Cytobacillus sp. IB215665: one gene and its partner. The protein of the gene in region 2 binds, or shares a complex with, the protein of the main gene of each other region. Links are inferred from orthologs where the notes say so. Each region holds a gene or a part of one and is shown on either strand. Other genes may lie near its edges.

Region 1 (12,823 bases), 250 kb from region 2 along the record:
TGGGTGAAGTGACGACCTTTGTTAGTAGTTTTCTCTTCCCTAAACAAAGCACGTCTAAATGTAAAGAAAGGGAGGGGGTTACCCCCCACCCTTTTCTCTATATGCGGATGTTCAAATCGTCCGGGAAATATGTCTGGCGAATTACTGCGTTGGCTTGTTTTTCCGCTCCTCATGTACCCTTTAAACGTACACTCTGGTGCTCAAACCTACGCCGCCTTGTTCTTCTCCGACCTTTTTCTCCTCCCATTTGAACACGTACAATTAGCGGATGTTCAAATCGTCCGGGAAATATGTCTGGCGACTACGCTCGTATACGTCATGCTGTTCGCACGTTTGCCACAGGTTGCGGCTCTGGTTAGTGAGACTTACTGTCGACATTATTCCCGTTCATGTGATTTGTTTAACATTGCTATTAATCATTAATCTCTAGATGAATTCGTTTCTTTTCACTTGCGCCTGCTGCATAAACAACAGTGCGTATCGCTTTTGCCACTCGACCTTGCTTACCAATTACTTTTCCCATGTCTTCTTTATGGACAGATAAATGGTATGTTATGTTGCGCTCATCAGATGTTTCTTTCACCAATACATCATCCGGATAATCGACAAGGGCTTTTACGATCGTTTCAATTAACTGTCTCATCCGATTCACAATAGTTACTTACTGTTTTTAGCATTATGGAATTTTTCCATAATCCCTTGTTTTGAGAATAGATTACGAACAGTATCAGATGGTTTTGCTCCATCTTGCATCCACTTAAGAGCTAACTCTTCATTGATGTTTACTTGAGCTGGTTCTGCAACTGGGTTGTATGTTCCAACTGTTTCGATGATTCTACCATCACGTGGTGAACGTGAATCTGCTACTACAATACGATAAAAAGGAGATTTTTTTGCTCCCATACGTTTTAAACGAATTTTTACTGCCATTATAAGCACCTCCGAAAATATTTCACACAGAATAGTATATTATCAAAAAATCAATATGTTTGTAAAGTGTTTTTTCTTAACAGTATTATTTTCCCTACATAAACGGGAATTTCATACCCTTCTTCTTACTTTTGGACATGTTGGTCATTTGTTTCATCATTTTCTTCATGTCCTCGAACTGCTTCAACAAACGGTTAACTTCTTGAACAGAAGTTCCGCTTCCTTTTGCAATTCGCTTCTTTCTACTTGCATTAATAATCTCTGGCTGGACTTTTTCAGCTTTCGTCATCGAACGAATAATAGCCTCAACATGACCAATTTGCTTTTCATCCACCTGAACGTTCTTCAGACCTTTCATTTTGTTTGCTCCAGGTAACATATTAATTAAGTCATCTAGAGGGCCCATTGAACGAACTTGGGATAGTTGTTCTAAAAAGTCATCAAACGTAAAGGACATTGTCCTCATTTTTTGTTCTAACTCTTTGGCTTTATCTTCATCAACTGTAGCTTGAGCTTTTTCAATTAATGTTAGTACATCCCCCATACCTAGTATACGAGATGCCATGCGTTCAGGATGAAATGCTTCAAGAGCATCAAGCTTTTCTCCCAAACCAACAAACTTAATTGGTTTACCTGTAACAGCCTTTACCGATAATGCAGCACCACCACGTGTGTCTCCATCAAGCTTCGTCAAAACTACACCTGTAATTCCAAGTTGGCTATTAAAGCTTTCAGCTACGTTAACAGCGTCCTGACCCGTCATTGCATCGACGACCAAGAAAATTTCATGAGGGTTTGTTACCTCTTTGATTTGAGCTAGCTCATCCATTAATGCTTCATCGATATGGAGTCGCCCAGCAGTATCAATAAGAACATAATCATTATGTTGTTCTTTTGCTTGCGCGATTGCCTGTTTAGCTATTTCCACCGGGCTCACTTGGTCACCAAGAGAGAAAACCGGCATACTCAGCTGTTTTCCTAACGTTTGTAGCTGTTTTATAGCAGCAGGTCGATAAATATCAGCAGCTACTATAAGTGGATTTTTGTTGTATTTTTTTCTAAGTAAATTTGCTATTTTCCCAGTATGAGTTGTTTTACCTGCACCTTGTAACCCTACCATTAAGATAACAGTTGGCGGACGATTTGCTACAGCAATTTTACTTTGCTCTCCACCCATCAGTTCAGTCAGCTCTTCTTTTACTACTTTAATAACCTGTTGACCAGGGGTTAAACTCTTCATAACCTCTTGACCGACAGCTCTTTCACTGACTCGTTTCACAAAATCCTTAACAACCTTAAAGTTAACGTCCGCTTCTAATAATGCAAGACGCACTTCTCGCATCATCGCTTTTACATCTGCTTCCGTTACTTTTCCTTTGCCTGTGATTTTCTTAATTGTATTTTGCAGTCGGTCGGCTAATCCTTCAAATGCCATTTCTATGCCGCCCCCTTACTCTAATTTCTCGAGTTCATTAAGTACTGCAAGCTGTTTTGTATTGTCCTGAACGCTACTTGACATGATTTCTTTCAGATCAGAAAAAAGTGTTTGACGTTGCTGAAATTTTTGAAATAGCAACAACTTCTCTTCATACTGTTCAAGCATCGTTTCCGTCCGTCTAATGTTATCATATACTGCCTGGCGACTAACATTAAACAGTTCAGCAATTTCACCAAGGGAAAAGTCGTCTAAATAATATAAAGACATATAGCTTTGTTGCTTTTCCGTTAACAACGAATGATAAAAATCATATAGATAATTCATTCTTGTCTTTTTTTCAAGCATGGTCTTTCCCCCTATGTTAAGTGAATTACCTTTACAAATTGTACTAGGTCAAATCATTAATGTCAAGTTTTTTTCTTAACAGCTCTTTTATGCTTCAGTATCAGCGATTAAACCAGCAAAAAGGCCATAGACGTATTGTTCTGGGTCAAATTGTTGTAAATCATCAACTTTTTCCCCAAGACCGACCAATTTAACAGGAATCGATAGCTCATTTCGAATAGCCAATACGATACCTCCCTTTGCAGTACCGTCTAACTTTGTTAAAACAATTCCTGACACATCTGTTGATTCTGCAAATTGCTTAGCTTGGCTCATCGCATTTTGACCTGTGGTAGCATCTAAAACGAGTAACACTTCGTGAGGAGCTCCTGGAACTTCCCGTTCGATCACACGCTTTACCTTTTCAAGTTCTTTCATTAGATTAACTTTGTTTTGCAATCTACCTGCTGTGTCACATAATAAAATATCAGCGTTGCGCGCTTTAGCTGCCTGAACTGCATCGTACATAACTGCAGCAGGGTCAGAGCCTGGAGATTGCTTAATTACATCCACACCAACTCTATCTCCCCATACTTCCAGTTGGTCTATAGCACCAGCACGAAATGTATCTCCTGCAGCCAATAATACTGATTTTCCTTCATTTTTAAATTTATTTGCAAGTTTTCCAATAGTAGTTGTTTTACCAACACCATTAACTCCAACGAACAAAATGACAGTTAAAGATTGCTCTTGAATATTTATCTTAGCAGATAAATCGTCCTGCCCTTCATAAATTTCAACTAGCTTTTCTGTTATAACATCTTGAACTTCTCTCGTGTCCTGTATATTTCTACGTTTTACTTCCATTTTTAATTCATCAATTAATTCCATTACAGTTGCTACACCAACGTCTGCTCCAATTAAGATTTCTTCCAACTCATCAAAAAAATCTTCATCTACAGACCTGTATCTCGCAACAAGGTCATTCACCTTTTCTGAAAAAGAATCCCTTGTTTTCGATAAACCATCTTTGAATTTTTCTGTTACAGAATCTGTCTGTTTAGTAATTTTTTCTTTTAATTTTTTAAAAAAGCTCACATTTGTTCTTCCCTTCTTATTTCATAAAATAGTTTCTCAAGTATCTTTTAGTTAGGCTGCTTTCTCATTAATTGTTGCTTTTCGTATTATGAGCTAATCACCATTAACGTTCGTGGCATCTTTTCTTTTGAATAACGATGAATAACAATATAAACCACTTTTTATAGTACTAATTTGATTACAATAGCAACAAAGTTTACGAAAAGATCCCATTGTTAACGTTTCTTTACTTTAGGCTGTTTTCGCATTAATTGTTGCTTTTCGTATTATGAGCTAATCACCATTAACGTTCGTGGCATCTTTTCTTTTGAATAACGATGAATAACAATATAAACCACTTTTTATAGTACTAATTTGATTACAATAGCAACAAAGTTTACGAAAAGATCCCATTGTTAACGTTTCTTTACTTTAGGCTGTTTTCGCATTAATTGTTGCTTTTCGTATTATGAGCTAATCACCATTAACGTTCGTGGCATCTTTTCTTTTGTATATCGATGAATAACAATATATACTACTTTTTTTATTGTACTTATTTGATGAAAAGATCCTTACTTAACCAATTCAGCAGTTTCACCGAGTCGAACTGATACTAGCTTAGACACACCCGATTCTTGCATCGTAACTCCATAAAGAACATCAGCTTCTTCCATTGTTCCTTTTCTGTGGGTAATAACTATAAATTGTGTATCTGAGCTATAACGTTGTAAATATTGTGCAAAACGATGGACATTAGCTTCATCTAGCGCAGCTTCTACCTCATCCAAAACACAAAATGGAACAGGACGAACCTTTAAAATTGCAAACAATAATGCTATAGCAGTTAAAGCTCTTTCTCCACCTGATAATAAACTAAGATTTTGAGGTTTTTTCCCTGGTGGCTGTGCAATAATTTCAACTCCAGTATTTAATAAATCCCCTGGATCTGTAAGCTTCAATTCTGCCCTTCCACCACCAAATAATGCTTGGAAAACAGGCTCGAAGTGAGAACTGATATTGTTAAATGTTGTTTGAAACCTTCGCTTCATTTCATCGTCCATTTCATCGATAACCTGATATAATGTGTCCTTTGCTTGTAGCAAATCTTCCTTCTGCTCTTGTAAAAAGGAATAACGCTCATTTACACGCTCAAACTCATCAATTGCACCAAGATTAACATTTCCAAGCTCATCAATTGCAAGCTTAATTAATTTTACTTTCTGCCTAGCTTCCTCTATATTCAAATCCAAAGGATATCGTTCTTTCGCAGCCTCAAAAGATAACATATATTCTTCTCGTAAGTGAGTTAATCTGTTTTCTAATTCCACGTCTAGACGATTAATTTTTACTTCTTCATCGCGTAAAACCTCTACAAGCTGCTTATATTGTCGTTTTTGTTCTTTCGCTTCGCGCTCCTGATCCTCTAATTTCTGCTGTAAATGAAGCCGTTGATCGCGACGTTCAGCGATAAGTTGAACAGTAGCTGATTTATCATGTTTCTTTTTTACAGCTTCAGAGACTAAAACCTCTTCACCCGATGAGTTTGAACTCATCTCATTTTGCAGTAATGAAAGGTCCTCCTTCGCTTCCTGCAATTTATCTTCAATTTCAGCCATAGCATGTAATGTGCGACCTGCTTTCTCTTGATGATTCGCTAACAGCTGCTCTTGGCTTGCTAATTCAACCTTTAGTTCTGTTATTTCTTTTTGTAATGATTCTTTTGATATTTGTTGGTCATTCTTTTCTAAAGTAAGTTTTTCAATTTCTTGATCAAGATTCATCACTTGGTTTTTGATGACGCTCACTTGTTCTTTAATCGTTCTTGTTCTTGCATTCATTTCATTCATTTGTTGTGAGAAATTTTCTTTTTCAAAGTCGTAAACAGTTAAACGATCGTTAACATTTTTTTCTTCTATTTCTAGCTCTCGAATTTCTCCTTTTATTGACTGCTCACTCAAACGAAGCGTATTTCCCGTTTCACGTAAAACTTCAAGCCCTGCCTCGACTTCTTTAATGGTGTCCTTCAGTTCCTTTACTTGAGCTTCAAGCTGTGAAGTCTTTTGCTCCATATCAAGTACTTTCACTGAAAGCTCTTCAAGCTCACGTCCTCTGCTTAATAACGAATTTGATTTTTGTTTTACTGCCCCACCTGTCATGGACCCACCAGGATTTACAACATCACCTTCAAGTGTAACGAGGCGATACCTAAATTGTAATTGCCTTGCTAAATCATTTGCACCTTTTAAATCAGTAGTAATGACTACTGTCCCTAGTACGTTTTTCAATACAGCGCTATACTTTTCATCAAATGTTATTAAGTCTGAAGCAACCCCTACATATGATGGATGGTTTTTTATTTGATTTAGTTGCAGATCTGAAATTTTACGCTCTTTGATGACTGATAATGGTAAGAATGTAGCCCTGCCATATGAGTTTTTCTTTAAATAACTAATAGCTTGCCTAGCATTTTGTTCATCATGAACGACAATATGCTGTGTTGCTGCTCCCAATGCTATTTCTATAGCAATTTCATACTCCTGAGGTACTTGAATTAATTCTGCGATGGCACCTTCAACACCTTGCAAATGTTTATCTCTAGCTTTTAATACTTCTTTAACACCGTGAAAAAATCCGGAATAATCTTCTTTGATTTCTTCCAACATTTCTTTACGAGATTTGGTCTGCTGTAAGTACTGATAAGCTTGATAAAGTAAATTCTCCTTTTTTTGGTACTTGGTCTTCAACTGTTCCAGGTTTGTTTGTTTATTTCGAAATGTACTAATTTGTTCGTTAATTTCTTCTTGAACTTTCGAAATTTTAGCTTGGAGTAGTAGTTTTTGATCATTCGTTTCTTTTCGTTGAATAATATATTTTTGATTTACTTCTTCTAAGTGTGATTTACGGACATTTTGTTGTTTCAGCTGATCTTCAATATTTGTAAGTTCATTATTCAAGGCAGCTTTCTTATTTAATAATTCAATATAGTCACTTTTTAACCCTTCAATTACGTCTTCAATATTTTGATCATAAGATGCAAACATTTGTGTTTTCTGCTTTAAGTCAAGCTGCTTAACATTAACATCTTCTTCATAATGTTTAAGTAGCTGAGCTTCTTCATCTCTTTGAGCTAAATGATCGTGTCTTTTTACCTCAAATTCATCAATTATTTTTTCTAATTGTGTTCTATTTTGGGAGGCGTTTTTCTTGCGTTCCTTCAGAACTTCTTTCCGGCCTTCTAGCTTTTCTAATTCTTCACTAGCGAGCAGTAGTACTTCTTGAAGATCATCTATAGATTCATCAAGCGCGATTATTTGCTCACGATGGTGCTCAATTTCAGATTCTAATTTCTGTAAAGAAGAAGAGGATTCGATTTCATCATTTTTATGTTGTTGAAATATATTACGAAGGTCCTCCCATTTTTTATGAAGGTCTTCTACTTCAAATACTGTTAAGGCAACCTCAATTTTTTCGAGGTCCTCCTTCTTTTCGATATAATCTTTAGCAATTGATGATTGAATTTCTAGTGGCTCAATTTGACCTTCAAGCTCGTGGACGATATCAGAGACACGGTGTAAATTCTCCTGGGTCTCAGCTAATTTATATTCTGCTTTTTTCTTGCGAGTTTTATATTTTAACACTCCAGCAGCTTCTTCAAAAATAGAGCGCCTTTCTTCAGCTTTACTGCTTAAAATTTCTTCTACTTTACCTTGGCTTATAATTGAAAAAGCTTCTCTTCCAAGACCTGAATCCATAAATAAATCAACAATATCTTTTAGTCGACACTGCTGTTTATTTATTAAAAATTCACTTTCTCCTGAACGAAAAACTCTCCTTGTGACACTTACCTCATGATAATCTATCGGTAAAAACTGGTCTTCATTGTCTAATGTTAACGTTACTTCTCCTATATTCAATGGTTTTCTTGAGTCACTACCTGCAAAAATAATATCTTCCATTTTCGCTCCGCGTAGAGATTTTGCAGATTGTTCCCCCAATACCCACCTAATAGCATCGGTAATATTACTTTTCCCACTGCCGTTCGGCCCAACTACTGCAGTTACACCTGGCACAAAATCAATAGAAACTCTTTCTGCAAACGATTTAAATCCAACGATATCTAACCGTTTGAGGAACATGAATATCCCTCCTATTACTAAAAATTCTTTTATTATGACGTGTGTACACTTGATTATCTCTGCCTAGCACAGGCAGCATTTCATTTGATCAGCCTTATAGTTTACTTAATTTGGTATGTGTTGTTGATTAATGGCTATCTTCGTATCTTTCTGAACTAAGACATTAATACGTTCACAAATAACATTCTTTGGCATCTTATTTTTTATAACCATAATTTCCATAGCTCTAGCCTAGTAATAAATGTTTGAATAGCAACAAGCTATACGAATAGAGCCTTTTTAAAAATACCCCCATAAAGGGGGCATTAATGGTGTTATAATGATTCTTTTACTTTTTGCAAAGCCTTTTTCGCAGCGTTTTGCTCTGCTTCTTTTTTTGACTTCCCCCTACCTTCACCAAGTGTTTTGTTATTTATACAAACTGAAGATACAAACTCTCGATTATGAGCAGGACCGTTTTCCTGTAAGATTTTATATTCGAGTAAACCAGCTCCATCTCTCTGAATTAATTCTTGAAGCTGACTTTTATAATCCATCGTATGAGAAAAAGCACCATCATTTATTTTAGGAAATACAACCATATCTAGAAAGGAACAAACAGCGTCAATTCCTTGATCTAAGTATAATGCTCCAATAAATGCCTCAAATACATCCGCTAATAATGCTGGTCGTTCTCGTCCACCAGTTAACTCTTCTCCTTTACCTAGCAAAACTAGCTTACCGAAGGATAGGTCATTTGCAAAAGAAACAAGAGAAGATTCACAAACTACAGCAGCACGAAGTTTCGTTAATTTGCCTTCACTTAGCAATGGGTATTTTTTATACAAATATTGGGAAATTGTTAACTCAAGAACTGCGTCTCCTAAAAACTCTAATCTCTCATTATCTTCATAGAGCCGTTTTCGATGCTCATTCACATAAGATGAATGCGTAAATGCTTGCAACAACAATTTTTTATTTTGAAATCGAAAACCTATTTTTTCTTGAAATTCATTAAATTTCGCATGCTTTTCAATACCTGTTTTTTTCATGTTATTTTAGGTACCTCCAACAAAACTTGATGTTCGGAATTGTTCATTTCTAGAGGTTGATCATTGCACTTTATTGCCTATGTACTAATATGGCACCTATTATGATGATAAAGTCCCGCCTTAAACGGGACTTTTAATAGATAAAACGGAATTATTGCTGACCGTTTATGTAGTTAACAGCGTCACCAACTGTAGCTATCTTTTCAGCATCTTCATCGGAAATTTCCATATCGAATTCGTCTTCAAGCTCCATCACTAGCTCTACTACATCTAGGGAATCAGCACCAAGATCATCTTTAAATGAAGATTCTAATTTCACCTCTGACTCTTCAACTCCAAGGCGATCAACGATAATCTTAGTTACACGTTCTAAAACATCTGCCATTATTGCTCACCTCCCCTCAAATATTATAGTGTATTTTCATTCAAAAAACTAGTTGTATTATTTTAAAAGGCTGTTTTCGTATCGATTGTTGTTTTTCATTCTAAGAGATCACGTCTTTCTAAAGCGTTCGTCGTACCTTCTCTTCTTTTTAGGACAATCGGATAATAATACCATCTAGCTGTTCACATTCTATTAAAAAATCAACAAATTTTACAATAACAGCCTTATTAAAAGCACCTTTTTGTTAAACTCTTTACATGACCATTCCGCCATCAACGTGCAATGTTTGTCCAGTCATATACCCACTTGCTTCAGAAGCTATAAATGCCACAACAGCTGCTACGTCTGTCGGTTCACCAAATTTCACAAGTGGAATTTGTTTCAACATTTCATTACGAATATCTTCATTTAATTCATCGGTCATATCAGTTGTAATAAAGCCTGGGGCTATTGCATTTACTGTAATGTTTCTACTTGCTAATTCCTTAGCAGAACTTTTTGTTAAACCTATCACACCAGCTTTTGCAGCAACGTAGTTTGCTTGTCCAGGGTTACCTGCTACTCCAACGACTGAAGCAATATTAATTATTCTTCCAGCTCTTTGCTTCATCATTTGGCGGGTAACAGCCTTTGTACAATTGAATACGCCCTTTAAATTTGTATTAATGACAGTATCCCACTCATCTTCTTTCATTCTCATTAACAAGTTATCCCTTGTTATTCCGGCGTTGTTTACTAGAATGTCTAGCTTGCCAAATTTAGCGATCACACCTTTAATCATAGAAGATACCGCTTCAGAATTTCCAACGTCAGCTTGAATCGCAACTGCTTCAGAACCAATTGTTTTTATTTCATCCACCACTTCGTTTGCCCTTGCTTCACTTCCTGCAAAATTTACTACTACACTAGCACCTTGCTTCGCTAGTTCCAATGCAATAGCACGACCAATCCCTCTAGATGCACCTGTCACTAAGGCAACTTTTCCTTGCAACGTCATATTTTTATTCCCCTTTCAATCTTTCAATTGTCAATAGCATTGACTCTTCATCATTTATTGAATAGGCATTAACCCTTCTGTTAACCTTTTTGATGAGTCCTGAAAGAACTTTACCAGGACCAATTTCTATAAAGGTATCTACACCATTGTCAAGCATGTATTCTACAGACTGTTGCCACAAAACTGGAGAATATAATTGTTCAATTAAAGCTTGCTTTATTTCTGTACTCTTTGTTAATGGCTTTGCATGAATGTTCGTTACTACTGGAATCTTTGCATGATTAATTGTTATTTCGTCTAATATGTGATCGAATTTATTAGCAGCTGGTTGCATGAGTGATGAATGAAATGGTCCACTTACAACTAAAGGGATGACGCGTTTTGCACCTTGTTCTTTACATTGTTTCGTTGCGATTGATACTCCCTCAGCTGTTCCAGAAATAACAATTTGACCAGGACAGTTCAAATTAGCGAGTTGAACTGGATATCCATCAGCTGTAATTTGGGTTGTGATTTCTTGTAGCTGACCTTGTTCCATCCCTAGTACAGCTGCCATTGACCCTTCTCCTGCAGGAACAGCTTCTTCCATTAATTCGCCTCGTTTCCTTACTGCATACACTGCATCTTCAAATGACAATGCTTCGGCAGCCACAAGTGCGCTATATTCTCCTAAACTATGACCCGCAACATAATCAGGTCGTATATTTTCTTCTTTGAACCGTTCAAGAATAGCTATGCTCGTCGTTAATAAAGCTGGCTGTGCATTCATCGTTAACGTTAATTTATCAGCTGGACCTTGGAAAATAAGGTCAGTTAATGAAATACCTAGTTTTTCATCAGCTTTGTTAAAAACAGCTGCCACATTGTCATATTTTTGTGCAAGGCTTTGTCCCATACCAACAATTTGTGAACCTTGGCCTGGAAAAACAAATGCAATTTTCCCCATATGATCATTCCTCTCTTTACTAATCAATCAACAGATTCAACTTGTTGCTTTATCAATTCAGTAACATTGTTATCAACGATATCTTTTGCTTGACGAATAGCGTTAAAGATCGCATTGGCGTCAGAAGAACCATGTGCTTTAATTACTGGAGCTTTTAAACCAAACAACCCAGCTCCACCGTATTCTGAATAATCCATTTTAGCTTTTAAATCTAACAGTTGAGGCTTTAATACAGAAGCTGCAAATTTGCTCTTAAAATTGCTTGTTAATGTTGTTTTTAACATAGAAAAAACTGATTGTGCTGTTCCCTCTATTGCTTTTAATGTAACATTACCCGTAAAGCCATCTGTTATGACTACATCTGCAACCCCATCTAATAAGTCTCGCGCCTCAACATTACCAATAAAGTGTAATGACGTTTTTTCTAATAAGGAAAAGACTTGCTTCATAAGGTCGTTTCCTTTATTCTTTTCTGTTCCTATATTTAACAAGCCCACTCTAGGTGATGGAACACCCCGTACTTTCTCAGCATAAATCGACCCCATAATCGCATACTGTAGCAAATGTTGATCTTTGGCATCCACATTAGCTCCAGCATCTAGCATTATAAAACCACGTCCATCTGCAGTTGGTAATGTTGGAGCTAATGCAGGACGATCAATTCCATCGATTCTACCGACTATGAATAAACCCGCTGCCATTAGAGCACCCGTATTCCCTGCAGAAATACAAGCATCCGCACGCCCTTCTTTCACTTCTTTTGCCATAAGTACCATAGAGGCATTTTTCTTTCTACGAACTGCCCTTACAGGCTCATCAGTTGCTTCAATTATTTCATTGGCATGTATTATAGAAAGACGTTTCTGTTCAGAAACATATGTCTTAATTTTGTCTTCATCCCCTATTAAAGTAATATGTAAGCTAGGGAAAGCTTCTAGCGCTTTTAGAGTGCCTAAAACAATTTCTTTAGGTGCATGGTCACCACCCATTGCATCGATTGCGATTCTCATTTGTTGAACCTACCTTTTAATTACTTTTTGAACGATACATTTCAAATTCCCCTGAAAATACCATTTCTGCTCCGACAAAGCTGTTTACTTCTACTATTGTTCTCCCTTTCTTCTTATCCAATCCTTTAACTTTGGCTTTAGCTATCACACGCTCAGTTTCTTTTACTTGGCGCATGAAACGGATTGTTGCTTGCGCAGTTAACGCTAGTTCATCATTAATAACTGCAACTGCAAGGGAGTTAGCTTGAGCAAAAAGATGATGACCACGCATAATCTTATTTCTTTTAAAAACGTGTTCCTTTTCTACATCAAAAATTGAAATAGCACTTTCATCAGGAACAATATCTACAATTTCTCCAATTACCTCTTCAATCGGAAGCGAACGAACTTGTTCATCAAAATTCTTTTCTGCAACATATTTTATTCGCTCTCGCAATTCAGGAATCGATAACTCCATTCGATCGAGTCGTATCGTTTGGATGCTCACAGAAAATTTTACTGCTAATTCTTCGTCGGTGACGAATGGATTTTCAGTTATTGTTTGTTGCA
Region 2 (11,473 bases):
CAGCAAAAATAGTGTATAAGATACTGATGAAAATAAGATGATAAGTTTGCTGTTATACAATTAATATAAACACCATCTGGTGATAAGAAACCCACTGTTTGTTTAGATTATTCTGTGTCCATATGCTTTTCTTGTAATCATCTATTGCGTGCTAGTGGAACTTGTGATAATGTAGTTTTAATTATTTTTAGAATGAAGTAGAGAAAATGAGGGAATGCAATGTTTTTTCACGGTACTAGTCGAGTTAATAATGAGGGGCATCTAGAAATTGGTGGAGTAGATTCAATTGAATTGGCTAAGCAGTATGGTACCCCACTGTATATTTATGATGTTGATTTAATACGCAAAAGAGCATCAGCATTTAAAGATACGTTCACAGCTTTAGAAGTCGAAGGTCAAGTTGCATACGCCAGTAAAGCATTTTCTTCTATAGCTATGGTACAGTTAGCGGAAGAAGAAGGGTTATCATTAGATGTTGTTTCAGGTGGAGAGTTATATACTGCTCTTCAAGCAGGATTTCCTGTTGATCGTATTCATTTTCATGGAAATAATAAAAGCATACATGAGCTTGAAATGGCAGTACAACATAACATAGGGTGTATTGTTATCGATAATTTTCATGAATTAGCGATGTTACAGGAAATTTGTCAAGCCAAATCAACGAACATAAACGTACTTTTGAGAGTAACTCCAGGAATTGAAGCACATACACATGATTATATCTTAACTGGGCAAGAGGATTCAAAATTTGGTTTTGATTTACTAAGCGGCCAAGCAGATGAGGCACTAAAACAAGTAACGCAATCAGATATGCTTACGATGTTAGGTGTGCATTGTCATATAGGTTCACAAATTTTTGAAACGACTGGCTTTTTACTAGCAGCTAAGAAGTTATTTCAAAAATTACATGAATGGTATAACGAGTATGATTATACTGCTCAAGTGTTAAATTTAGGCGGTGGCTTTGGAATTAGGTACACAGACGAAGATGATCCTATTCCAGCTGACCAATATGTAAAAGAAATTGTTAAAGAAGTAAAAAAATTAGCTGTACAGTTTAATATGTCTGTACCAGAAATATGGATCGAGCCTGGTAGATCTCTAGTTGGTGATGCTGGAACTACAATTTACTCTATTGGCTCTCAAAAAACTGTGCCAAATGTTCGTAATTATGTAGCAATTGATGGTGGTATGAGTGATAACCTTCGTCCGGCATTATATCAAGCAAAATATGAAGCAGCTATAGCTAATAGAATATTAGCTGAAAATGAAGAAGTCGTATCTATTTCTGGGAAATGTTGTGAAAGTGGAGATATGCTTATTTGGGATATTGATCTTCCAACTATTCAAAACGAAGATTATTTAGCAGTTTTTTGTACAGGTGCATACGGGTATTCCATGGCGAATAATTACAATCGTCTACCTCGCCCGGCGGTTGTTTTTGTAGAGAATGGTGAAGCACAATTAGTTATTAAAAGGGAAAGCTATGAAGATCTAGTTCATTTAGACATTCCGATGAAAATGAGAGTTAATAAATAGCAATAACAACAAGAAGAGGTATGGCAAAAAACTTTTTGACATACCTCCTTTTTTATGGTGTTATCAGTATTTATTCATCTGTAGGTAAGGTATTGCTATAGGATTAGAGCGTCTAGGTATATCGCCAACCACTACCAGGCATACCACTGCCCGGCATACCACTGCCCGGCATACCACTACCAGGCATACCACTACCAGGCATACCGCCGCCCGGCATACCGCCGCCCGGCATACCGCCGCCCGGCATACCGCCGCCCGGCATACCACTACCCGGCATACCACTGCCCGGCATACCACTACCAGGCATACCGCCGCCCGGCATACCACTACCAGGCATACCACTACCAGGCATACCACTGCCCGGCATACCACTACCAGGCATACCACTACCCGGCATACCGCCACCCGGCATACCACTACCCGGCATACCACTACCCGGCATACCGCCGCCCGGCATACCACCGCCCGGCATACCGCCGCCCGGCATACCACCGCCCGGCATACCACTACCAGGCATACCGCCACCAGTAATCCAATCATCTAATACTTGACCAATGCCAGGTGGCCATTGGTATTGAGTTGTACCCATAGGGGGATAGGACAATTGGCCTCCACTAGGTTGGTATCTATATCGTGGGTGAAAAGCATTAAAGTACATATGTCTCGATCCTTTCTCTTAGTATAGATATTTGTCTCGGTTTAATATATGTATCTTAAATGGTAGTGTATAGGTATGTGTCTACAACAACGAACATTCTTTATAAATTTATTAATTTGGATTCACAAAAAATATAGAACATTAAGAAATAGTCGAGCTTTTTTCCTAGCTTGTTTCTCAACAATTCATTGTTGATCATCATAAGTAATCTTCTAAACGCATAGAGAAATCGTGACATCTAATCTTATATGATCCTATAACAATTATTTGAAACTATTTCTATATCCTTTGATAGGAATTGCAACAAAGTTTATGAAAGGCTCTTTTCGTAAACTTTGTTGTTAATGTGATCAAATTAGCAACATAGAAATGGTTTTATATTGTTAGTCATTATTGTATACAAGAAAAGATGCCACGAACTTTAGTTTTGTACGTGTTTATTGTTTAGAACGAAAAGCAACAATCAATACAAAAGCAGCCTTACGAAAAGAGCCTTTGTTTTTCATTTGCCGAATGTGATAAGATAGATAATGATTTTACATTTGAAGGAGTGCTTTGATTATGAGTAAAAAAGGTTACATAATAATGAATAGTGGAGAAAAGATTGAATTTGAGCTTTATCCTAATGAAGCTCCTAATACAGTTGATAATTTTGAAAAATTGGCTAATGAAGGCTTTTATAATAGTCTTACATTCCATCGGGTAATCCCAGGATTTGTTTCACAAGGTGGTTGTCCACAAGGAACTGGAACAGGTGGTCCGGGTTATACGATTAAATGTGAAACTGAAGGCAATCCTCACAAACATGTGCCAGGAGCATTTTCAATGGCTCATGCTGGAAGAGATACAGGAGGAAGTCAATTTTTTATCGTTCATGAAGCTCAACCTCATTTAGATGGCGTTCATACAGTGTTTGGTCAAGTTACAAGTGGCTTAGATACTGTTCTAAATATGAAAAATGGGGATGTAATGAAAACTGTAGAAGTTTTTGATGCGGAGTAATAGATGAAACGTAACAAATGGATTGTGTTTATTATTATACTAATAATGAGCATGATTTGGGGATTGATCTATTGGTTATTTATAGCCTAAACACGTTTCAATATGCAAACTAGAAAATGTGTGATATAATATGTAAAACTATAAAATTGAATAAGATAATCCTTCGGGGTCGGGTGAAATTCCCAACCGGCGGTGATGAAGCAATTGTTGTTTCTAAGCCCGTGAGCTGTATATATAATTGGTTATATATGGCTGATCTGGTGAAAAACCAGAGCCGACAGTATAGTCTGGATGGGAGAAGGATATGGCGTGAAGTATATGATTTGCTGTAATCATATGCTAATTTTGTCCTGTTTTAGAACGATGGATAAACACACGAAATATATCGATAACTCTGACCCTAGGTAATTATACCTAGGGTCTATTTGTTAAACTTATATTATGAGCTATGAAAAACGTATGGCTTATTTGCTATGGAGTTATGTTTGTAATATTTCGAATTATGACTATATTCGGTAATTCCCCATCTATTTTCCCCATAAGATTTTCTTGTAACCTACGTTGTTGGAGGTATCCCATTTTGAATGACCATGATTATATGAGAGTTGCACTAGAAATGGCTAAAAGTACCATTGGTCAAACAAGTCCAAACCCAGTAGTGGGAGCTGTTGTAGTTAATAGAGGACAAATTGTTGGTCTTGGGACACATTTAAAGGCTGGTGAAGCACATGCGGAAGTACATGCTATAAACATGGCAGGTAATAAAGCAAAAGATGGAACGATTTATGTGACCTTAGAACCTTGTAGCCATTTTGGTCAAACACCACCGTGTGTAGATTTATTGATCAGTAGTGGTGTTAGCCGAGTAGTAATTGCTTGTGAAGACCCAAATCCGAGTGTAGCAGGTAGAGGTATAAGAAAGTTAGAAGAAGCTGGTTTAAAAGTTGATGTTGGAGTCCTGCAGGATGAAGCTAAGAAATTAAATAAGGTATTCTTTCGTTATATTAAAAACAACACCCCTTTTGTGACGTTAAAAACTGCGATTAGCATGGATGGAAAAATTGCTACACAATCAGGCGAGAGCAAGTGGATTACTGGAGAGTTAGCACGTCAAGATGTGCATAAATATCGTCATCGATATGATGCAATTCTTGTTGGGGTGAACACCGTAGTTGCTGATAATCCTTCATTAACGGCAAGGCTTCCGTATGAAACGAATAATCCTATACGTATTATATTAGATACAAAATTACGAACACCTCTCGACTCAAAAGTGATTACTGATGGCTTAGCACCAACATGGATTGTTGTAGGAGAGGACTGTTCTGATGACGAGATAGCTTGTTATACTTCTCAAAAAAATGTTCGAATCATTCAAATGAGGGAAAAACGTATTAATATTAAGGATTTATTACGCGTATTAGGAGGTGAAGGGATAACAAGTCTTTTCGTTGAAGGCGGAGGGAAAGTAAATACGAGCTTTTTAAAAGCTGATGTTGTTCAGCAATATATTACATATATTGCTCCGAAGCTTATTGGAGGTGAGTGTGCACCTACCTCTTTTAATGGAGAAGGATTTGATCGTTTGTACGATGTACCGAAACTACAAATCAAGTCAATTGAGCAGCTGGGAGAAGATATTAAACTGATTGCTATTCCAAAGAATAAATAAAAAGTGGTGATGACTTTGTTTACTGGTATTGTTGAGGAAGTTGGAAAAGTAAATCGATTAACCCATTCAATTGATGCAATTGAACTACAGATTGATGCTAGAAAAATATTATCTGATATCCAGTTAGGAGATAGTATAGCGGTGAATGGGGTGTGTTTAACCGTTACTTCATTTAATGAATTTGGTTTTGCAGTAGACGTTATGCCAGAAACTATAAAAGCGACTTCATTAAAATTATTAAAAAATGGATCTTCGGTTAATTTAGAACGAGCTATGTTAGCGAATGGAAGGTTTGGAGGACACTTTGTATCAGGGCATGTTGATGGAGTAGGCGAAATAATTAGTAAGACTCGAAAGGGCAATGCAATCTATTACGTAATTGCGATAGATGAGAAATTAGCTAAATATATATTACACAAAGGGTCTGTCGCAGTGGATGGGACAAGCTTAACGATATTTGACGTTGTCGATAAATCTTTTACTATATCAATTATTCCGCATACGCTCTCTGAGACGATTATAGGTCAAAAGGAGGTGGGTGATATTGTCAATATAGAATGTGACGTTATTGGAAAGTATATTGAGCACTTTCTTTTACGAGGTACACACTCTATGGAAAAAGTTAAACACAGCAGGATAACAAAATCTATATTAACGGAAAATGGATTTATTTAGGGATCTTTTCCAAAGTTTTGTTGCTATTGCTCCGAAATTAGCATAGCTAGACTCTATCTCTTTAAACAGCCTTATTCTATGATGAAACACGATTAATGGTTCATTTCCTAAATAAACATTACATATAGAAAGGTGTGCAAACATGTTCCATACTATTGAAGATGCGATAAAGGATTTAGCTGATGGAAAAATAATCATAGTCTGTGATGATGAAGATCGTGAAAATGAAGGTGATTTTGTTGCGTTAGCAGAAAGCGTAACGCCTGATACAATCAACTTTATGATAAGACACGGACGTGGATTAGTATGTTCACCCATATCAGAAGAAATTGCTGAAAGGATTCAATTAAATCCTATGGTGATAAATAATACTGATCCTCATGGAACAGCTTTTACTGTAAGTGTAGATTACAAAACGTCAACTACAGGGATAAGTGCTTATGAAAGAGCGGAAACAATTAAGCAGCTTTTAAATGAACATTCTAAAGCGAGTGATTTTAAAAGACCTGGGCATATTTTCCCGCTTATCGCTAAAAAGGGCGGTGTGCTTAGGAGAGCAGGGCATACTGAAGCAGCTGTAGACCTAGCTAATTTAGCTGGATCGTCCTCTGCAGCTGTTATATGTGAAATAATAAAGGAAGATGGCTCAATGGCACGCGTACCTGACCTAGCTATTGTTGCTGATCAATTCAACTTAAAGATGATAACAATTAAAGATTTAATTAAATATCGTAATCAAAAAGAAAAGTTAGTTAATAGAGAGGTAGAGGTTCTACTACCAACTGAATTTGGTGAATTTAAAACAATTGGATACACCAATGAAATCGATAGCAAAGACCATATTGCATTAGTGAAAGGTAATATTTCTCCAGATCATCCAACTCTCGTTAGAGTGCATTCCGAATGTTTAACAGGTGATGTTTTTGGCTCATTTCGTTGTGATTGCGGTCCACAGTTACATGCGGCACTAACACAAATTGAAAAAGAAGGTAATGGTGTTTTGTTGTACATGCGTCAAGAGGGAAGAGGCATCGGTTTACTTAATAAGCTTCGAGCCTACAAGCTTCAAGAGGCAGGGTATGATACTGTGGAGGCGAATGAAGAGTTAGGTTTTGCCCCAGACCTAAGAGAGTATGGAATTGGTGCACAAATTTTAAAGGATTTAGGAATACGTAAAATGAAATTACTTACTAATAATCCTCGAAAAATAGCGGGGCTAGAAGGCTACGACTTGGAAGTGGTTGAACGTGTGCCTATCCAAATGCCGACTAAAAAGCAAAACGAGGCATATTTAAAAACTAAAAATAACAAGCTAGGACATCTACTAAATATTTAATGAAAGACCATTAAGTAAATGTTGTTACCAAAAAATTAGAATTTTTTAATTAAATAATATCTTTTCATTTTTATAAAGAAGAAAAAATAATCAAAAAACTACATTGTTATAAATACACGGGAGGTATGTTCTATGATTTATGAAGGGAATTTGATCGGAACTAACTTAAGAATAGGTATAGTTGTTGCGAGGTTTAATGAGTTTATTACAAGTAAACTTCTTGGTGGGGCACTTGATGGACTTAAGCGTCATGGCGTAAATGAAGAACAAATAGATGTTGCGTGGGTACCTGGTGCCTTTGAAATCCCTCTATTCGCAAGAAAAATGGCTGAAACGAATAAATATGATGCAGTCATTACTTTAGGGGCTGTCATAAGGGGAGCGACCACTCATTATGATTATGTTTGTAATGAAGTAGCAAAAGGAATTTCGGCTGCAGGAATTTCGACAGGTTTACCGATTATATTTGGTGTGATTACGACAGAAAATATTGAACAAGCAATCGAAAGAGCCGGAACAAAAGCTGGTAATAAAGGGTGGGAAGCAGCATTGTCTGCTATTGAATCTGCAAATTTATCTCGAGAAATTGTTAAAAACTTTGACGAATAGGTTTAAAAACCTATACAAAATGTATATAATGGTTTGTTAGAATGTATATTTACTCTCTTATAAAAAGAAAAGATTCATAATTACAATCGAACTTTACTTTTTTTAGAAGCGTTCAAACTAGGAAAAAGGACTGTGAAAAACTGGTATATAAAGCCTAGAGTAATAGTGACTTGTATGTTTGTAATGTTCATGAGGCTGAAATGCGGGTCAACGAGGTTATGTGACAGCCCAATTTCCAAAAGTTTTGAACTCCTTCTTTAAGTGAGTGTTCAATAATAATGAGGGATATTATATGTTAATTCGATACAAAAAGAATTATGAAAAAATTGCAATGGGACTTCTTTCATTCATGCCAAATGAAAAAGACTTAAAAAAGTTGCAGCAAACCATTAAACAATATGAAGAAGAAAAGGATAAACAATTATTTCTTTGGAAGGAAGAAGATATTATAGGATTGATCGGTGTTATTCAATTTCCAGAAAAAAGAATAGTTGTGCAGCATATTAGTGTTAATCCATCCCATCGGTATCAAGGGCTTGGGAAAAGAATGGTTGAAGATTTAGCTAAACTATTTCCAAATGATCAATTACAGCCAACCTCTGAAACTGCTTCTTTTATAGAAAAATGTAATATCGATCATTAAATACAGCCTTTGTTGTCTCTTTTTATTTTTACGCAAAAGTCATCGTTTGATAGAAGAAAAGATACCCCGAAAGCTAATGGTTTCATGTTTAGCTCTTATTACGAAAAACAACAATCAGCGCTTCTAAAACAGCCTTGTTAAAACAATATTGTTATGTTGTGTATGAAACTTAATTCAATGCATAAAGTGAGAAAACAGCCTAAATTAAAGAAAGGCACTAAAATAGTGCTTTCTTTTTTTATATAGGCTGTTTTTGGAATAAAAACTTAAACGCATATTCATTTAATTTTTAATCAACAAGAGCCTTTATTTTTTTTCTTTCTTTTGGCTAATTGATTAGCTCTTTCTGTTATAACTTCAGTACGATCACGTAAAGTGTGTTTATTAATAAGGAAATTATTAGTTAAATCGCTACTTTTTCCCCATGTCAAGCCTTTTTCACTACATGCATTTTTACATGTAGTTAACAATGATTCGTCTTGAATTGGTAAATTAATACTTATATAAGGCTCATTAGCGATAATGGCATTCAGTTGCGACTGTAAAGTTGTTAATAGTGTTTTTAGGTTTATGCCTAGCTGTTCGACAGTATCTTTTTGAGCTTCTAAGATAGCAATAGCGTTTGCTATCATTTTTTGAGCACCTTTGAAATTACCTCTTCGATGATGATATAATCCGACAGCAATTTGAATGAACCCAACCCAAACTATATCATTGTCTGTTTGTTTCCAATACTCTTCGAGAACTTCATGGCATTCGAAATAATCACGATCCCCATGGAAATACACTAAATAATCTATATAAGCTTTTGGATACAAGAATTTATCACTCCCTATTTATCAAAGTATCTCACCATTTTTTTGTTAATAGTGTATCATAGTATGTAGCAAAAGCACCGTATAAAAGAGTATTGGATAAAAATTTAGTTTGTTCTATACTATACGTTAGTGTTAAGCTATATAAATACTGAATGAAGTATGATATGTTGGTGGGATGAAAGTGCAATATAATGTGAAAATTGATGCTTTTGAAGGACCGCTTGATCTTTTATTGCATTTGATTAATCGATTAGAAATAGATATTTATGATATACCAGTAGCGAAAATTACAGAACAATATATGTTCTATATTCATACAATGCAAGAATTACAGCTAGATGTTGCTAGTGAGTATTTAGTTATGGCTGCTACTTTATTAGCAATCAAGAGTAAGATGCTACTACCTAAACATGAAGAGGAGTTATTCGATGAGGATGTTGAGGTCGATATCACTGAAGATCCTCGAGAAGAGTTAATCAATCGCTTAATTGAATATAGGAAATATAAGGAAGCTGCGACAGACTTAAAGGAGTTAGAAGCTGAACGTAGCAAAGTTTTTACAAAAGCACCCAGTGATGTAAATGAATTTGTAAAAGATACTAAGGCAAAGAGCCAGCCACTTGATGTGAACTTATACGATATGCTCGCAGCATTTCAAAAACTATTACGTAGGAAAAAGCTCCAAAAGCCACTCCATACGAAAATAACTCGTCAAGAAATTCCAATTGAAAAAAGAATGGAAGAAATTATACAAGAGTTATCGTCAATTAAAGGAAGGAAAAGTTTTTTTGAACTATTTCCCTATGAAGATAAAGGGCACATCGTTGTTACTTTTTTAGCCATTTTAGAATTGATGAGAGAAAACGCGATTAATATTGAACAAGAAAAAAACTTTGATGAAATTTTTTTAGCTAGTAAGGTAAGGTGATTTGGCAATGAATATTGTCGAGTGGAAAGCTGTAGTAGAAGGGCTGCTATTTGTCGCCGGTGATGATGGACTATCGTTAAAGCAAATAGCGCTAGTTCTTGAAATTGACGAAAATGTTGCTCATGACATTATTATTGAATTACAGGAAGAATATAAAAATAATAAACGCGGATTGTTTGTTTCAGAAGTTGCTAATACATACCAACTGACGACAAAGAAAGAACATGCAGCCTTCATAAAGAGGTTAGTAGAGTCTCCTGCGTCAACATCTCTTTCACAAGCTGCATTAGAAACATTAGCCATTGTAGCTTACCGTCAGCCAATTGCAAGAACAGAGGTAGAGGAAATTCGTGGCGTGAAAACAGAAAGACCACTACAAACATTAATGGCAAAGGCGTTAATTAAGGAAGTAGGTCGTGTTGAAGGCACTGGGAGAGCCATTCTTTATGGCACAACAAAAGAGTTTCTTGAGTATTTTGGTTTAAGAACTCTTGAAGAGCTCCCACCATTACCTGAGCAAGTTCAAGAGGAATCCGTTCAAGAAGAAGCCGATTTGTTTTTTGAAAAATTTCAAGAAATTGAGTAAATAAGTTAGTCTTAAATTCAAGTGTCATAATATACACTCTTTTTTTTGTATGTTAAGATGGATGTAAAATAACTTTTTTTTTCACAAGATGTTGACGATTGCACAAATGGGATGGTGGGCTGTATGCTAATAAAAAATTGTAATGGTTATGAGCTAGAAAAGGAGAAGCCAAACACATCAGAAGACTTTTTTAATCGATCTGAGGTTACATTTGTTGAAGATGGCGAAGAAAGAACATTTCATTTGCTATATATTCGTTATTTTGATGAACGCTTGAGTGAATTCACACCCTACAACAGTGATCCTATTTTTACAATAGGGGAAAAAGACATCCATTTCAAAGATATTGTAGGATTAATTTGTTTACTAAAAAAACCACAATTTCTTTCACGTAAACGCGTATATATAAATAATATTAATGAATTTGTAGAATATTTTAAGGATGTACAATTTGAAAAACTTCCAGAAATATTTCAGTCGATTGAATATAATGAAGGATATAAGGTCGATTCAACGTTATTGTTTAGTTAAGAAATATACTAATAATAATTTGGAGGGCTATGATGGGGAACAGTATCGTACAAACACAAACAGTAGAAGTTGAAGAATTTTTAAGTAAAACAGTCAACACATTAACAACGTATTTGAATGGCATAACTATTCATACACTGCTTCAAGAAACTCCGGAAAACCAAGTTTATTTTGAAGATATTTTATCAGAAATTAGAAGATTAGTTGTGTATTGTGAAGAAGGGCTTGAAGCTTGTAGAATTGTATTATCAAATGTTCCATTTCGAAAAGCTGCGGCGGAGAAAACACTTTATAAAATATATCATCAATGTATTGAAGAATTCTTTTCACCTAAAAAAGATTTATGGTATGAAGATAGTCGTTCAGCTTACACAGGGAATAACTCAATTAGATTCCGAGAAGTCCCCCCATCTTCTATTAAACAACTGTTAGCATCTTTGGAGAAAGGTTTTCAAACGATTCGAGAAGAGCTAGAA

Evidence for each region.
Region 1: the proteins of SLH52_RS06355 (region 2) and smc are in contact, whole or in part, in a crystal structure (PDB 3ZGX), measured with the Bacillus subtilis proteins. The link is inferred for Cytobacillus sp. IB215665 from one-to-one orthologs.

The regions. Positions count from the first base shown.
Region 1 is NZ_JAXBME010000004.1:267,361-280,183, reverse strand. The notes cover bases 4,142-8,257. They hold smc (chromosome segregation protein SMC), read right to left. Parts: upstream 7,906-8,257; coding sequence 4,342-7,905; downstream 4,142-4,341. Other genes in these bases: rnc (ribonuclease III), read right to left, coding at 8,220-8,257. In the rest of the region: SLH52_RS07635 (KH domain-containing protein), read right to left, coding at 413-643; rpsP (30S ribosomal protein S16), read right to left, coding at 658-930; ffh (signal recognition particle protein), read right to left, coding at 1,025-2,365; SLH52_RS07620 (putative DNA-binding protein), read right to left, coding at 2,381-2,713; signal recognition particle-docking protein FtsY, read right to left, coding at 2,801-3,790; more of rnc, read right to left, coding at 8,258-8,936; acpP (acyl carrier protein), read right to left, coding at 9,088-9,321; fabG (3-oxoacyl-[acyl-carrier-protein] reductase), read right to left, coding at 9,575-10,318; fabD (ACP S-malonyltransferase), read right to left, coding at 10,323-11,264; phosphate acyltransferase PlsX, read right to left, coding at 11,288-12,274; transcription factor FapR, read right to left, coding at 12,291-12,823. UniProt on the Bacillus subtilis protein: Required for chromosome condensation and partitioning.
Region 2 is NZ_JAXBME010000004.1:15,694-27,166, forward strand. Bases 8,238-11,003 are described here. They hold SLH52_RS06355 (segregation/condensation protein A), read left to right. Parts: upstream 8,238-9,127; coding sequence 9,128-9,880; downstream 9,881-11,003. Other genes in these bases: SLH52_RS06350 (DUF309 domain-containing protein), read right to left, coding at 8,428-8,952; scpB (SMC-Scp complex subunit ScpB), read left to right, coding at 9,888-10,466; SLH52_RS06365 (hypothetical protein), read left to right, coding at 10,590-10,997. In the rest of the region: SLH52_RS06305 (spore germination protein), read left to right, coding at 1-12; lysA (diaminopimelate decarboxylase), read left to right, coding at 220-1,539; SLH52_RS23335 (histone H1-like repetitive region-containing protein), read left to right, coding at 1,658-2,083; SLH52_RS06320 (peptidylprolyl isomerase), read left to right, coding at 2,759-3,199; bifunctional diaminohydroxyphosphoribosylaminopyrimidine deaminase/5-amino-6-(5-phosphoribosylamino)uracil reductase RibD, read left to right, coding at 3,780-4,871; ribE (riboflavin synthase), read left to right, coding at 4,887-5,546; SLH52_RS06335 (bifunctional 3,4-dihydroxy-2-butanone-4-phosphate synthase/GTP cyclohydrolase II), read left to right, coding at 5,689-6,882; ribE (6,7-dimethyl-8-ribityllumazine synthase), read left to right, coding at 7,015-7,491; SLH52_RS06345 (GNAT family N-acetyltransferase), read left to right, coding at 7,784-8,134; SLH52_RS06370 (YpuI family protein), read left to right, coding at 11,030-11,473. UniProt on the Bacillus subtilis protein: Participates in chromosomal partition during cell division. May act via the formation of a condensin-like complex containing Smc and ScpB that pull DNA away from mid-cell into both cell halves.